3 regions of the Mesorhizobium sp. M0802 genome follow, and region 3 is predicted to be linked to each of the others. Evidence: predicted binding sites of a transcription regulator. Region 3 holds the regulator's gene; each other region holds the start of a gene.
The links. Region 3 encodes LexA, which represses DNA repair genes until DNA is damaged. Its sites were predicted from a motif close to TGTTCNNNNTGTGTTCNG; they were not measured.
Positions count from the first base shown of each region.

Region 1: recA (recombinase RecA) is a predicted target of LexA. The motif match lies at 2,071-2,088, and genes of this name have one in related genera.
Region 2: NKI10_RS22720 (DNA recombination protein RmuC) is a predicted target of LexA. The motif match lies at 2,380-2,397, and genes of this name have one in related genera.

Region 1 covers NZ_JAMYOY010000005.1:29,996-34,173, reverse strand. The annotation lists gene alaS (alanine--tRNA ligase) at 1-635, opposite strand, end outside; gene recA (recombinase RecA) at 909-2,012, opposite strand; gene NKI10_RS09860 (carbohydrate kinase family protein) at 2,295-3,239, shown strand; gene NKI10_RS09855 (pseudouridine-5'-phosphate glycosidase) at 3,310-4,178, shown strand, end outside.
Region 2 covers NZ_JAMYOY010000017.1:120,024-124,201, reverse strand. The annotation lists gene truA (tRNA pseudouridine(38-40) synthase TruA) at 1-325, opposite strand, end outside; gene NKI10_RS22735 (GNAT family N-acetyltransferase) at 337-843, opposite strand; gene fmt (methionyl-tRNA formyltransferase) at 840-1,790, opposite strand; gene def (peptide deformylase) at 1,796-2,326, opposite strand; gene NKI10_RS22720 (DNA recombination protein RmuC) at 2,430-3,683, shown strand; gene NKI10_RS22715 (class I SAM-dependent methyltransferase) at 3,785-4,178, opposite strand, start outside.
Region 3 covers NZ_JAMYOY010000005.1:252,723-256,900, forward strand. The annotation lists gene NKI10_RS11010 (ComEC/Rec2 family competence protein) at 1-1,209, shown strand, start outside; gene lexA (transcriptional repressor LexA) at 1,203-1,985, opposite strand; gene NKI10_RS11020 (GntR family transcriptional regulator) at 2,191-2,955, opposite strand; gene kynU (kynureninase) at 3,123-4,178, shown strand, end outside.

The DNA.
Region 1 (4,178 bases), 220 kb from region 3:
ACCTGCTCATATTGCATGAACACCAGGTTCCAGAATTCAAGGAAGCGGTCGCCGTCCTCCTCCGGGCTGCCGGGAGGGCCGCCCCAGATGTGCTCGCCACGGTCGATGAAGATTTCCGAGCACGGCCCGCACGGTCCGGTGTCGCCCATCGCCCAGAAATTGTCGGAGGTCGGGATGCGGATGATGCGGTCGTCGGAGAAACCGGCGATCTTCTTCCAGAAGCCGGCCGCCTCGTCATCGGTGTGATAGACGGTGACCAGCAGCTTGTCCTTGTTCAGCCCGAACTCCTTGGTAATCAGGTTCCAGGCCAGTTCGATGGCGCGCTCCTTGAAATAGTCGCCGAAGGAGAAATTGCCGAGCATTTCGAAAAAAGTCAGGTGGCGCGCGGTGTAGCCGACATTGTCGAGGTCGTTGTGCTTGCCGCCGGCGCGGACGCTTTTCTGCGCGGTGGTGGCGCGCGAATAGGACCGCTTCTCCAGGCCGGTAAAGACGTTCTTGAACTGCACCATGCCGGCATTGGTGAACATCAGCGTCGGGTCGTTGCGCGGCACCAGCGGGCTCGAGGCCTCGACCTCGTGGCCCTCCTTGCGGAAATAGTCGAGGAATGTCGACCGGATCTCGTTCACGCCACTCATGACTGCTGCCTTTTCGCGAAAACCGCCGGCACGGCCGGCGGACACTGGTCTCTGCTTTTTAGAAGATTGACTTGGCCTTTTAGCGGGCACGCCCCACCCTGTCCAGAAACACGGAATTGGGCCATCCCGGCAACTGCCAAGCCGGCTTCACGCTGCCCAAAAACGAAAACCGCCGGCGCGAAGGCCGGCGGTTTGAAACGCAATACTAAAGAACTCGGTTACTTAAGCATCGGATAATAGACTGGATTTTTATGGCCGAACTCTGGCCGTGCCCTACATGGCGCCGGATTCTTCCTCGAAGCCGTCGTCGCTTTCGCCGCGCTCGGGGCCGCCATTTTCAAGAAATTTCTCGGCGATCAGCCCGGCATTCTGCCGCAGCGCAAGTTCGATCTCACGCGCCGTGTCGGGATTGTCGCGCAGGAACAGTTTGGCGTTTTCGCGACCTTGGCCGAGACGCTGCGAATTGTAGGAGAACCAGGCGCCGGACTTCTCGACCACGCCGGCCTTGACGCCGAGATCGACCAGTTCGCCGGTCTTGGAGACGCCCTCGCCATACATGATGTCGAACTCGACCACCTTGAAGGGCGGCGCCAGCTTGTTCTTGACGACCTTGACGCGGGTCTGGTTGCCGACGACCTCGTCGCGGTCCTTGACCGAGCCGATGCGGCGGATGTCGAGGCGCACCGAAGCGTAGAATTTCAGCGCGTTGCCGCCGGTCGTGGTTTCGGGCGAACCGAACATGACGCCGATCTTCATGCGGATCTGGTTGATGAAGATGACCATGGTGTTGGAGCGCGAGATCGAGGCGGTCAGCTTGCGCAGCGCCTGGCTCATCAGACGCGCCTGAAGACCGGGCAGAGAATCGCCCATCTCGCCTTCGATTTCGGCGCGTGGCGTCAGCGCCGCCACCGAATCGACGACCAGCACGTCGATGGCGCCTGAACGCACCAGCGTGTCGCATATTTCCAGCGCCTGCTCGCCGGTGTCCGGCTGCGAGATCAAGAGGTTTTCCAGATCGACGCCGAGCTTGCGGGCATAGACCGGATCGAGTGCGTGCTCGGCATCGACGAAGGCGCAGATACCGCCTTTCTTCTGGGCTTCGGCAACTGTGTGCAGCGCCAGTGTCGTCTTGCCCGAGCTTTCCGGCCCGTAGATCTCGACGATGCGGCCGCGCGGCAGGCCGCCGACGCCAAGCGCGATGTCGAGGCCCAGCGATCCGGTCGGCACGGTTTCGATCTCGACGACCTGCTCGTTGGCGCCAAGCCGCATGATCGAGCCCTTGCCGAAGGCGCGCTCGATTTGCGACAGCGCCGCGTCCAGAGCCTTTGATTTGTCCACCGCTTTGTCCTCTACAAGCCGCAAAGAATTCTGAGCCATGATACATCACCCGTTGGTCGTCAATGAAGGCCGGACAATCCGTAATCCCTGCCCATTTTGTACTACTTTTGTTCTCGTTTGGCAAGAGGGGTCAAATATCTGAAAAGCAATCTTTATCCGGATTTGTTCTTTTTTTGTCTCACGCCTTCGTTTCCGGATGTATCCACCATTGGGCCAGACGCTCCGGCTGTTTCGATCGGCCGAATCGCCGGCTCGCCTGCGAAGCTCCGCCGCACAGCGTAGCGCTTGTGCGGCTCGAATAACAAAGGTCATATCGCCGGCATGGTGAAATCAGCAAAGATACTGGCGGTGGGCGGCGCCCATATCGATCGCCGCGGCCAGGTGTCGGGTACGTACGTGCCCGCGGCGTCCAACCCCGGCACGATGCGCGAGGATGTCGGCGGCGGCGTATTCAACGCGCTGCGCAGCCTGGTGCGGCGCGGCGTCTCGGCCTCGCTTTTGTCGGTGCGCGGCGGCGATGCCTCGGCCGAGACGGTTGCGCGCGCCATCGCCGACTCCGGCATTGCCGACCTGTCGGCGGTTTTCCTCGACCGCACGACGCCGAGCTACACGGCGCTGATCGATCGCGACGGCGAGCTGATCACCGGCTTTGCCGACATGGCGCTCTACGATTTGGCGTTCCCCAAGCAGATCCGCCGCTCCAAGGTGCGCGAGGTGGTCGCCGAGGCCGATGCGGTGCTCTGCGACGCCAATCTGCCATCAACGGCGCTGGAGCGGCTGGTGGGGCTCGCCGCCGGCAAGCCGGTGTTCGCCATCGCCATTTCGCCGGCCAAGGTGGTGCGGCTGATACCGGTGCTGAAGGAACTCGCGCAGGTCTTCATGAACCGGCGCGAGGCCATGGTGCTGGCCGGCGTCGATGCCAATGCCACCGAGCGCGAGACCGTCGACGGACTGCGCTGCAGCGGCCTCACCAGTGGCGTGGTGACGGCGGGCGACGGCCCGGTGCTGGGATTCGACGAAGCCGGCGCCTTCTCTATCCTGCCGCCGGCGCCGAGAAAAGTCGCCGACGTCACCGGCGCCGGCGACGCGCTGGCCGGCGCCACCATCGCTGCCCTGCTGCGCGGCCTGGCATTGCGCCAGGCCCTCCGCGAAGGCGTTGCCGCGGCGACGCTCGCCATCGAAAGTTCGGATGCCGTGCCGGCCTTCACCGCCGCGACCTTCACCGAGGCACTGGCTCTTGTGCCCGACGCGCAGGAAATGGCATGAGGGCGGCCAATTGCCATTGCCGGAGCGCGACGTCCAAGCGGACGCGCGGATCTCCGGATCGGAGACCATCATGACACCGCAAAGCGCCCGCCCCTTGATCGACCTCCACGCGCCCGTGGCCGAGGCGCTCGCCGCTGGCCGCCCGGTCGTGGCGCTGGAGAGCACCATCATCACCCATGGCATGCCTTACCCCGACAATGGCGCCATGGCCGCCAATGTCGAAAAGATCATCCTGGGCAATGGCGCGGTGCCGGCGACGATCGCCGTGGTCGCCGGCCGCATCAAGATCGGACTGTCCGACGGCGAGCGCGAGTCGCTGGCCATGACCGGCGATGCCATGAAGCTGTCGCGCGCCGATCTCGGCTTTGCAGTCGCGCAAGGCCGCACCGGCGGCACCACGGTCGCCGCCACCATGATCGCGGCCGACATGGTCGGGATAAAGGTGTTCGCCACCGGCGGCATTGGCGGCGTCCACAAGGGCGCGGAAAAGAGCTTCGACATCTCGGCCGATCTCGACGAGTTGGCGCGCACGCCGGTCATCGTCGTCTCGGCCGGCGCCAAGGCGATCCTCGACATCGAAAAGACGCTGGAAGTGCTGGAGACGCGCGGCGTGCCGGTGATTGGCCATGGCTGCGAGACGATGCCGGCCTTCTGGTCGCGGCATTCGCCGTTCCGCGCGCCGCTGACCCTGCACAGACCGGAAGAGATCGCGCATTTCTACAAGACCAGGGCGGCACTTGGCCTGGTCGGCGGCATGCTGATCGCCAACCCGGTGCCGCAGGACGATGAAATCCCGGCCGACGAGATGGCCGGCTATATCGAGGCCGCGCAGAAGGCGGCGGAAGTGCAGAATGTGACCGGAAAGGCGGTGACGCCGTTCCTGTTGGGCAAAATCCTCGAACTGACCGGCGGCCGGAGCTTGAAGACCAACATCGCGCT
Region 2 (4,178 bases), on a different contig from region 3:
TGGCCGAGAAACGGGCGTCGAACTCATTGGGGACAACCGTGGCCTGCAGGATGGCGATGCGCGCACCTGCCGCCTGCAGGTGCGCGTTGACGGCGTCGCGCACCTTGTCGTTTGGCCATGCCTTGGCGAGGTCGACATGCGCCACCTGGGCGGTCGCATGCACGCCGGCGTCGGTGCGGCCGGCGGCGCGTATCCGCACCGCCTCACCGCAAAATTTCTCGATCGCCTGCTCTATCGCCTGCTGCACCGAAGGCTGATCCGCCTGGTGTTGCCAGCCGGCGAAGAGGCTGCCGTCATATTCGATATCGAGACGAAAACGCGGCATACACCCTTCGTTCAGGCGGCGAGTGCGGTAAAGGCCTGGGCGTAGACCAGTTTGCCTTTTTCGGGTGCGTCACCCCAGGCCAGCGCCTGCAGCGCTTCGCCCTGATATTCGCTCTCGAACTTTTCGGCGCGCGCATGGCTGTAGCCGAAGCGGCCGTAATAGGCCGGATCGCCCAACACAACGGCGAGCGTCTCGCCGCCATCCCTGAGGCGGATATGCGCCTCGCGGATCAGCGCACCGCCAATGCCCGAGCCGTGGAACGAAGGTTCCACCGCCAACGGCGCCAGCGCCACGGCTGCAAACTGCTTGCCGCCGTTCTGGACGAACAGCCTGGAAAACAGGATGTGGCCGACCACCTGGCCGTCTTCTTCCGCCACCAGTTCGACAACGGCGTCGCCGCCGGTGACCAGAGCGTCGACCAGCCCGGCCTCCGCCTGCTGGCCGAATGCGTGTTCCTCGACCAGGCGTATGGCCTCGCGGTCCCGCGGCGTCGCGCCGCGTATCGACATCATGCTCATGAGAACTTCATTCCTTTTTCGATCTTGGCCCCGCGCAGAAACTCCTGCGCGGCAGCGGGCTTTCCGCCCGCCCGTTGAACTTCGACCAGCCTGACCGCGCCCGACCCGCAGGCGACCGTCAGCCGGTCATCGAGAATTCCTCCCGACTCGCCCATGCTTTCAGAAAGCGTGCCTTCCAAAAGCGTCGAGCGAAGCAGTTTCAGCCGTTCCGTGCGGCCGCCGATGTCGGCCTCGCACCAGGCGCCGGGAAATGGCGACAGGCCGCGAATGTGATTGTGGACCTCCGCAGCCGGGCGCGTCCAGTCCAGACGTGTCTCCGACTTATCGATTTTCCTGGCGTAGGTCACCCCGTCAGCCGCCTGCAAAGTCGATGCCAGGGTATTTGTCTCCAATCGGGACAGCGCTTCCACCATCAGCGTGGCAGCAATATTCATCAAGCGGTCGTGCAGATCGCCGGCCGTCATGTCGGGCTCTATGGCGCATTTTTCAACCAGTGCCACCGGACCGGTGTCCAGGCCCTCTTCCATGCGCATCACCATCATGCCGGTTTCGACGTCGCCGGCCATAATGGCTCGCTGGATGGGAGCTGCACCACGCCAACGCGGCAAAAGCGAGGCGTGGCCATTGAGGCAGCCGAGGCGCGGAGCCTCCAGAATAGCCTTCGGCAACAGCAAACCATACGCGACGACGACTGCGACATCGGCACGCAACGCATGGAAAGCAGCTTGCTCGCCCTCGCCCTTCAGCGACAGCGGCGTGCGCACTTCGATGCCCAGCCGCTCAGCCTCGCGCTGCACCGGCGACGGTGTGAGCTCCAGACCGCGGCGGCCGGCGGCGCGCGGCGGCTGGGTGTAGACGGCTGCTATCTCGTGCTCGGCCTCGGCAATCGCGCGCAGCACCGGCACCGAAAACTCTGGCGTGCCCATGAAGATGACGCGAAGCGGCATCTTCCCTATCCCACCAGCTTGCCCGGCGCCTTGTCCTTGGCGAGCTTCTTGAACTTCTTGACCACCATGTCGCGCTTCAGCTTCGAGATGTGGTCGATGAACAGCACACCGTTGAGATGGTCGATCTCGTGCTGCAGGCAGGTCGCCATCAGGCCTTCGGCCTCGATCTCCTGCAGCTTGCCGTCGCGGTCGAGATATTTCACGCGCACCGAGGCGGGACGCTCGACCTCGGCGTAATAGTCCGGGATCGACAGGCAGCCTTCCTCGTAGACCGAGCGAGCGTCGGCGCTTTCGAGGATTTCGGGATTGATGAAGACATGCGGCGCCGGCGGCTCGTCTTCCTTGGCGAGGTCGATGACCAGCATGCGCAGCGGCTCGCCGATCTGGATTGCGGCCAAGCCGATGCCCGGCGCATCATACATCGTCGCCAGCATGTCGTCAGCCAGTTTGCGCAAAGGCGCGTCGACGCGTTCGACCGGTTTGGAAACCTGGCGCAGGATAGGATCGGGAAGGATGATGAGCGGCTTGATCGACATGGCGCCTCACCTAAAACGTCGCAGGAGAAGCGTCAACCGGTGCGAATCGGTCTCGTTCACGTTTTGATCTGTGCCAGGTCTGCGAATCGGCTATGCTGGCGGGATGAACGACCTGAGCACCATCCTTTCCGAACCCGTTGCCCGGCTTGGCGCTACGACGATCACGCTCGGCCATGCACTGGCCATCGGCGCGCTGGTGTTTCTCGGCCTGTTCCTGGCGCTTGTCGTGGCGCTGTGGCGATCGGCCAAGGCGCGCACCATCGCCGCGGCGGAAGCTGCCGACCACGCCCGCGACGCCGAGGCGCGGATGGCCGGCATTTTGCAAAGCCAGGCCGAGATGCAGGGCCGCATGGGCGCCATCGCCGACGTGTTCGGCGCAAGGCAGGCCGAACTCAACCAGTCGATCGGCCAGCGCCTCGACGCCATGACCGGCAGGCTCGGTCAAACCATGACCGAACAGACCAAATCGACGCATGAGAGCCTCGCCAAACTGCAGGAACGGCTGGCGGTCATCGACACCGCGCAAGGCAACATTCAGTCGCTGGCCGGCCAGGTCGTGCAATTGCAGGCGATCCTGTCCAACAAGCAGACGCGCGGCGCCTTCGGCCAGTCGCGCATGGAGGCGATCGTCGCCGACGGCCTTCCGATGGGCGCCTACGAGTTCCAGGCAACGCTGTCAAACGGCAGCCGTCCCGACTGCCTGGTCAGGATGCCGAACGGTGCGCCGCAGCTTGCCATCGACGCCAAGTTTCCGCTGGAAGCCTGGAACGCCATCCGCGCCGCCGATGGCGCCGAACAACAGAAGATCGCGGCCCAGGCTTTCCGCCGCGACATCGAAATTCACGTCCGCGATATCTCGGAAAAATACCTGATCCAGGGCGAGACGCAGGACACCGCCTTCATGTTCGTGCCGTCGGAATCGGTGTTCGCCGAAATCCACGAGAATTTTGACGCCGTGGTCCAGAAGGCGCACCGGGCGCGTGTCATCATCGTCTCGCCGTCGCTTTTGATGCTGTCGATCCAGGTCATCCAGGCCATCCTCAAGGACGCCCGCATGCGCGAACAGGCGCATCTGATCCAGGGCGAGGTGATCCGGCTGATGGAAGACGTCGCGCGCGTCGACGAACGCGTGCGCCGGTTGCAGACGCATTTTGGCCAGTCGGCCAAGGATATCGACGAGATACTGGTGTCGACGTCGAAGGTGACCAAGCGCGGCCAAAAGATCGAAGCGCTGGAGTTTGGCGAAAGCGAAGCCGAAGTGCGCGGTGGCGGACCCGCCAAGGCCGAAGCCGGGGTGCGGGTGGCGGATTCCAAGACGGGGCAGCTCAGGCTGCGTGTCGTCGAAGGCGACGATTAAAGCGCGTCGCGCTGAACGGATTCATACGACGCGCTTTAAAAGTCTTTGTTTTAATGCATGTCGTTGTCCCAGAACCGCGGCACACTTCTGGGCGCCATGCATTAGACCGTAGCCACGATCACGTGCGCCTGGATCTTGGCCGCAACCTCGCCGCTGCCGTGTCTGGCTGCAATCACGGACGCGGCGTGATCGGTTGCGGCTTCCAGTTTTCCTCTAGCCTCGATTTCGTTGCGAAGCGGAGTTCCCTGGCAATAGGCAACCGCCGGAAGGCGCGGCGAGGAGGCACGGCTTTGTTCGGCCCTCGTGTCGATCACCACACGGGAGAAACCTGCGGCTTCCAACTCGCCGCGGATCAATGCAATGTCATTGTAGCCGTGCGGCGTGCGGGCGAGAAAGCGGGGCGGATCGTTGGGAAAAATCTCCGCAAGAGCATTCGTCACATCATTGGCGAATACATTCTCTTCGATGCGATCCCACACGTTGAACAGGAAATGG
Region 3 (4,178 bases):
GATCGCGCCGCACTCACCATGCGCAATCTGGCGATCTCCGCCATTGCCGTCATCCTGGTGTCGCCGCACGAGGTGGTCGGTCCCAGCTTCCAGATGTCGTTTGCCGCCACCGCCGCCCTTGTCGGCGCCTATGCCGGCTGGGCCGATTACCGCGCCGACAAGGTGAGAACGCCGCCGGCAAAGCGCTCCTTCGTCGGCTTCCTGTCGCGAAAATTCGCGCTGGCCATGGGCGGCCTCGCCATGACCTCGATCATCGCCGGCAGTGCAACCTTGCTGTTCGCCATCTGGCATTTTCAGCGTGTGTCGCCGCTCAGCCTGATCGCCAATCTGGCCGTGATGCCGATTGTTTCGTTGATCGTCATGCCCTTTGCCGTGCTCAGCGCACTGGCGATGCCGTTCGGCGCCGACGGGCCGTTCCTCTATGTGATGGGCAAGGGTCTGATGGCGATGATCGCTATATCGGCCTGGATTTCCGAGCGCTCGCCGGTCGACGCCGTCGGGCTGATCTCCATTCGCTCGGTGCTGTTGGTGGCGGTCGCCCTCGTCATCGCCACCATGGCCACCACCTGGCTCAGGTTGGCGGCCGTGCCTTTCGCGCTGGCCGGCCTGTTGACGGTGCCGCAGGTGCTTACGCCCGACGTGCTCATATCCGAGGATGCGCATCTGGTGGCCATGCCGATCGGTGGCGGCGAACTCGCCCTCAACCGCGAACGCTCCAACGAATTCACCACGGACAATTGGAAACGGGCGCTGCGGGCCGAAACCATTATCCCACCTGAGATTTTCGAGGCAACAGATACGCGGTTCGATCTCGATCCGCTCGATCTGCCGCCCGGCTCGCCCTTCTATTGCACCGGCGATCTCTGTATCGCCCGGCACCCTTCCGGAGCCATTGTAGCGCTTGCGAAAGACCGCAAGACGGCGCGGCCGGCCTGTGCCTTCGCGAGCCTGATCGTCATCGATGACGCCACCGCTTACAATCCGTGCCGCGACCCGCTGGTGCTGGTCGTGACGAAGAAACAGCTGGCCCGCGACGGCAGCGCCGCCGTCTTCTTCGATCCGCAATCGGCAGCTGCAGCGCCAACCATCCGCTTCGCCGTCGACAAGCCGTATCGCCCCTGGCACGAGCAACGCCGCTTCTCCCGCGAAGCGCGCGGCCTGCCGCCTTACAACCAGCGTGAAAAGTACAAACCCAAGCCGGCTCAGTAGCGCCGGATCAATCCGACAAGCTTGCCCTGCACCTTCACCCTGTCCGGTCCAAAAATGCGGGTCTCGTAGGCCGGGTTGGCGGCTTCCAGGGCGATCGAGGCGCCCTTGCGGCGGAAGCGTTTCAGGGTCGCTTCCTCATCGTCGACCAACGCCACCACGATCTCGCCGGGGCTGGCTGTGTCGGCATTGCGGATGATGACCGTGTCGCCATCGAAAATGCCGGCCTCGATCATCGAATCGCCCTTGACCTCGAGCGCGTAGTGTTCACCGCCCATGATCATGTCGGGCGGCACCGAGATCGAATGGGTCTGATGCTGGATGGCGTCGATCGGCACACCGGCAGCAATGCGTCCCATCACCGGGATCGACACCGCCGAAACGGCGTCGTCATTGCCGGCCGACATCGAACGCGACGGCGAGCCCGGCTTGATCTGGCGACCGATACCGCCTTGGCCCATCGCGCCTTGTCCTTGGCCGCCTTGCCCTTGGCCGGTTTGACCAAGACTGCCCTGAATGACGCTCGGCGAAAACTTCCTCGCCGCATTGAGGCCTGGTGCGATCGAGTCGGGCAGCCGCAGCACTTCCAGCGCGCGCGCCCGGTTCGGCAGCCGGCGAATGAAACCGCGCTCCTCAAGCGCCGTGATCAGGCGGTGGATGCCGGACTTGGAGGCGAGGTCAAGCGCTTCCTTCATCTCATCGAAGGACGGCGGGATTCCGCTCTCCTTCAGGCGTTCATGGATGAACATCAGAAGCTCATGTTGTTTGCGCGTCAGCATCGCGGCCCCCAGGGGTTCTGAAACCAGAATCAGAAAAAACAAACCCAGAACAAACACTATCTGTTCCAGTTGTGTTCCGCAACCTTTTAAAGTTTAATGAATGTGTTGACGTTTTGTTCAGCGTGACGTTCGGCACCGCGAGCGGCGCTCGTAGTCGTTGGCCGGCAACGGGGTGAAACGAAGACAAAGTGCCCTGCGTCGTCGGCTACGATCGCCGCTTCCTTTTCGGACGGGGCTGCGCAGCATCCGCGCCGGGTTCACTCTGGGCATAGACCTGCAGCGTGTAGCCGATGTGAGCGGTCATCAGAGTTTTCGCACGTTCGACGTCGCGATCGAGGGCCGCTTCCATCAGGGCGGTATGGTGTTCGATCGCCACGGCGTCGCGCAGGGCCGCCACGGCCTTCCGGTGGCCATCCGTGCGGCCGGCGGCGGCGCGCAGCGTCGGGGCCAGACCCAGAAAGCGGTGATGGCGATGCAATTGGTCGGAAATCGTCGCATTGAAGCGCAGCAGCCAGCTGGATGTCGCGGCACTGAGCAGCGCCGCATGGAAGGCATCGTGTTTTTCGTACCACGCGTCGACCGCATCATCCGATGGATCGTCGAGAACAGACCCGCACCGTGAGAGACGATAGTGGGCGGCAACGACCGCGTCTTCCCACTCACGGTCGCCCTCCTCGATCGATTCCACCAGCAGGGGCAGTTCGACCACCAGCCGCGCACGCGCCAAATCCTCGAGCTCCGCCCGAGAGACGGGAGCGACCGCAAACCCGCGGTTGCTGATGGCGGTCACAAGCCGTTCCGCCTCCAGCCGCGACAGCGCCTCGCGCAACGGCGTCCAGCCGATGCCGTAGGTGTTGCGCAGCGTGCTCAGCTTCAACGGCGCGGCAGGCGCCAGCCGGGTCGCAAGAATATCGCGCCTGAGCAGGCGATAGGCCGCTTCCGTCTTCGAGGTCTGCTCGTCATCCAGCATCGTGATCCATCAGACATAAACGCTCGGCGGATCATTATATATCAAAGCCTTTCAATGGGTGAATTATATATAATGTTTGACAGTTCAAGGGCGACCACTCAAGATCGCCGGCATGTTTGGGCGGCAGGCTCCGCCGCGCGCGTTTGTCCATGGAGGGGCGCCGGATCATGAGCACGACACCCGATCTCGCTACAATCGAAGCAATGGATGCCGCCGATCCGCTGCGCTCCATGCGCGAACGCTTTGTCTTGCCGCAAGGCGTGATTTATCTCGACGGCAATTCCCTGGGCGCCGCGTCAGCGGTCGTCTTCAGCGAACTGCAGCAGGCCGCCACGCAGGAATGGGCGCACGACCTCATTCGCGCCTGGAACACCGCCGGCTGGTTCAACATGCCGGTGGAACTCGGAGATCAGCTCGGGCGACTGATCGGCGCGGCTGATGGGCAGACGGTGGTCTGCGACACAACCTCGATCAACATCTACAAGCTGCTGCACGCAGCGCTCGGCATGCGGCCGGATCGGTCGGTCATCGTTGCCGAGGGCGACAGTTTCCCGACCGACCTCTACATGGCCGAAGGCGTCGCCTCGACCCGGCCGGGAACGCGGCTGCGGCTGGAGGGCGTCGACGCGGCCGCAATCGAGGAGCTGATCGACGACAGCGTTGCCGTCATCCTGGTCAACCACGTCAACTACAAATCCGGCCAGTTGCGCGACATGGCGGCGCTGACGCGCAAGGCACATGACGCCGGCGCGCTGATCATCTGGGATCTCTGCCACACGGCCGGCGCCTTGCCGGTCGAACTTGACCGTGCCAATGCCGATTTCGCCGTCGGCTGCACCTACAAATACCTCAATGGCGGCCCGGGCTCGCCAGCCTTCATCTACGCGGCCGAGCGCCACCATGACGATGCCCACCAGCCGCTCAGCGGCTGGTGGGGCCATGCGCGGCCCTTTGCCTTCGAGCAGGGCTTTGCCGTCGGCAGCGGCATTCGCCGCTTCCTGTGCGGAACGCAGCCGGTGCTGTCGATGCGGGCGCTCAAGGGCGCGCTCGATATCTGGAACGACGTCGATATGGCGGCGGTGCGCAGAAAAAGCATCGCGCTGACCGACCTGTTTATCCAGCTCGTCGAAGCCAGATGCGGCGCCTACGGGCTTGAACTGGAAAGTCCTCGCGACGGCAGCCAGCGCGGCAGCCAGGTGTCGTTCCTCCATCCGCATGGCTAT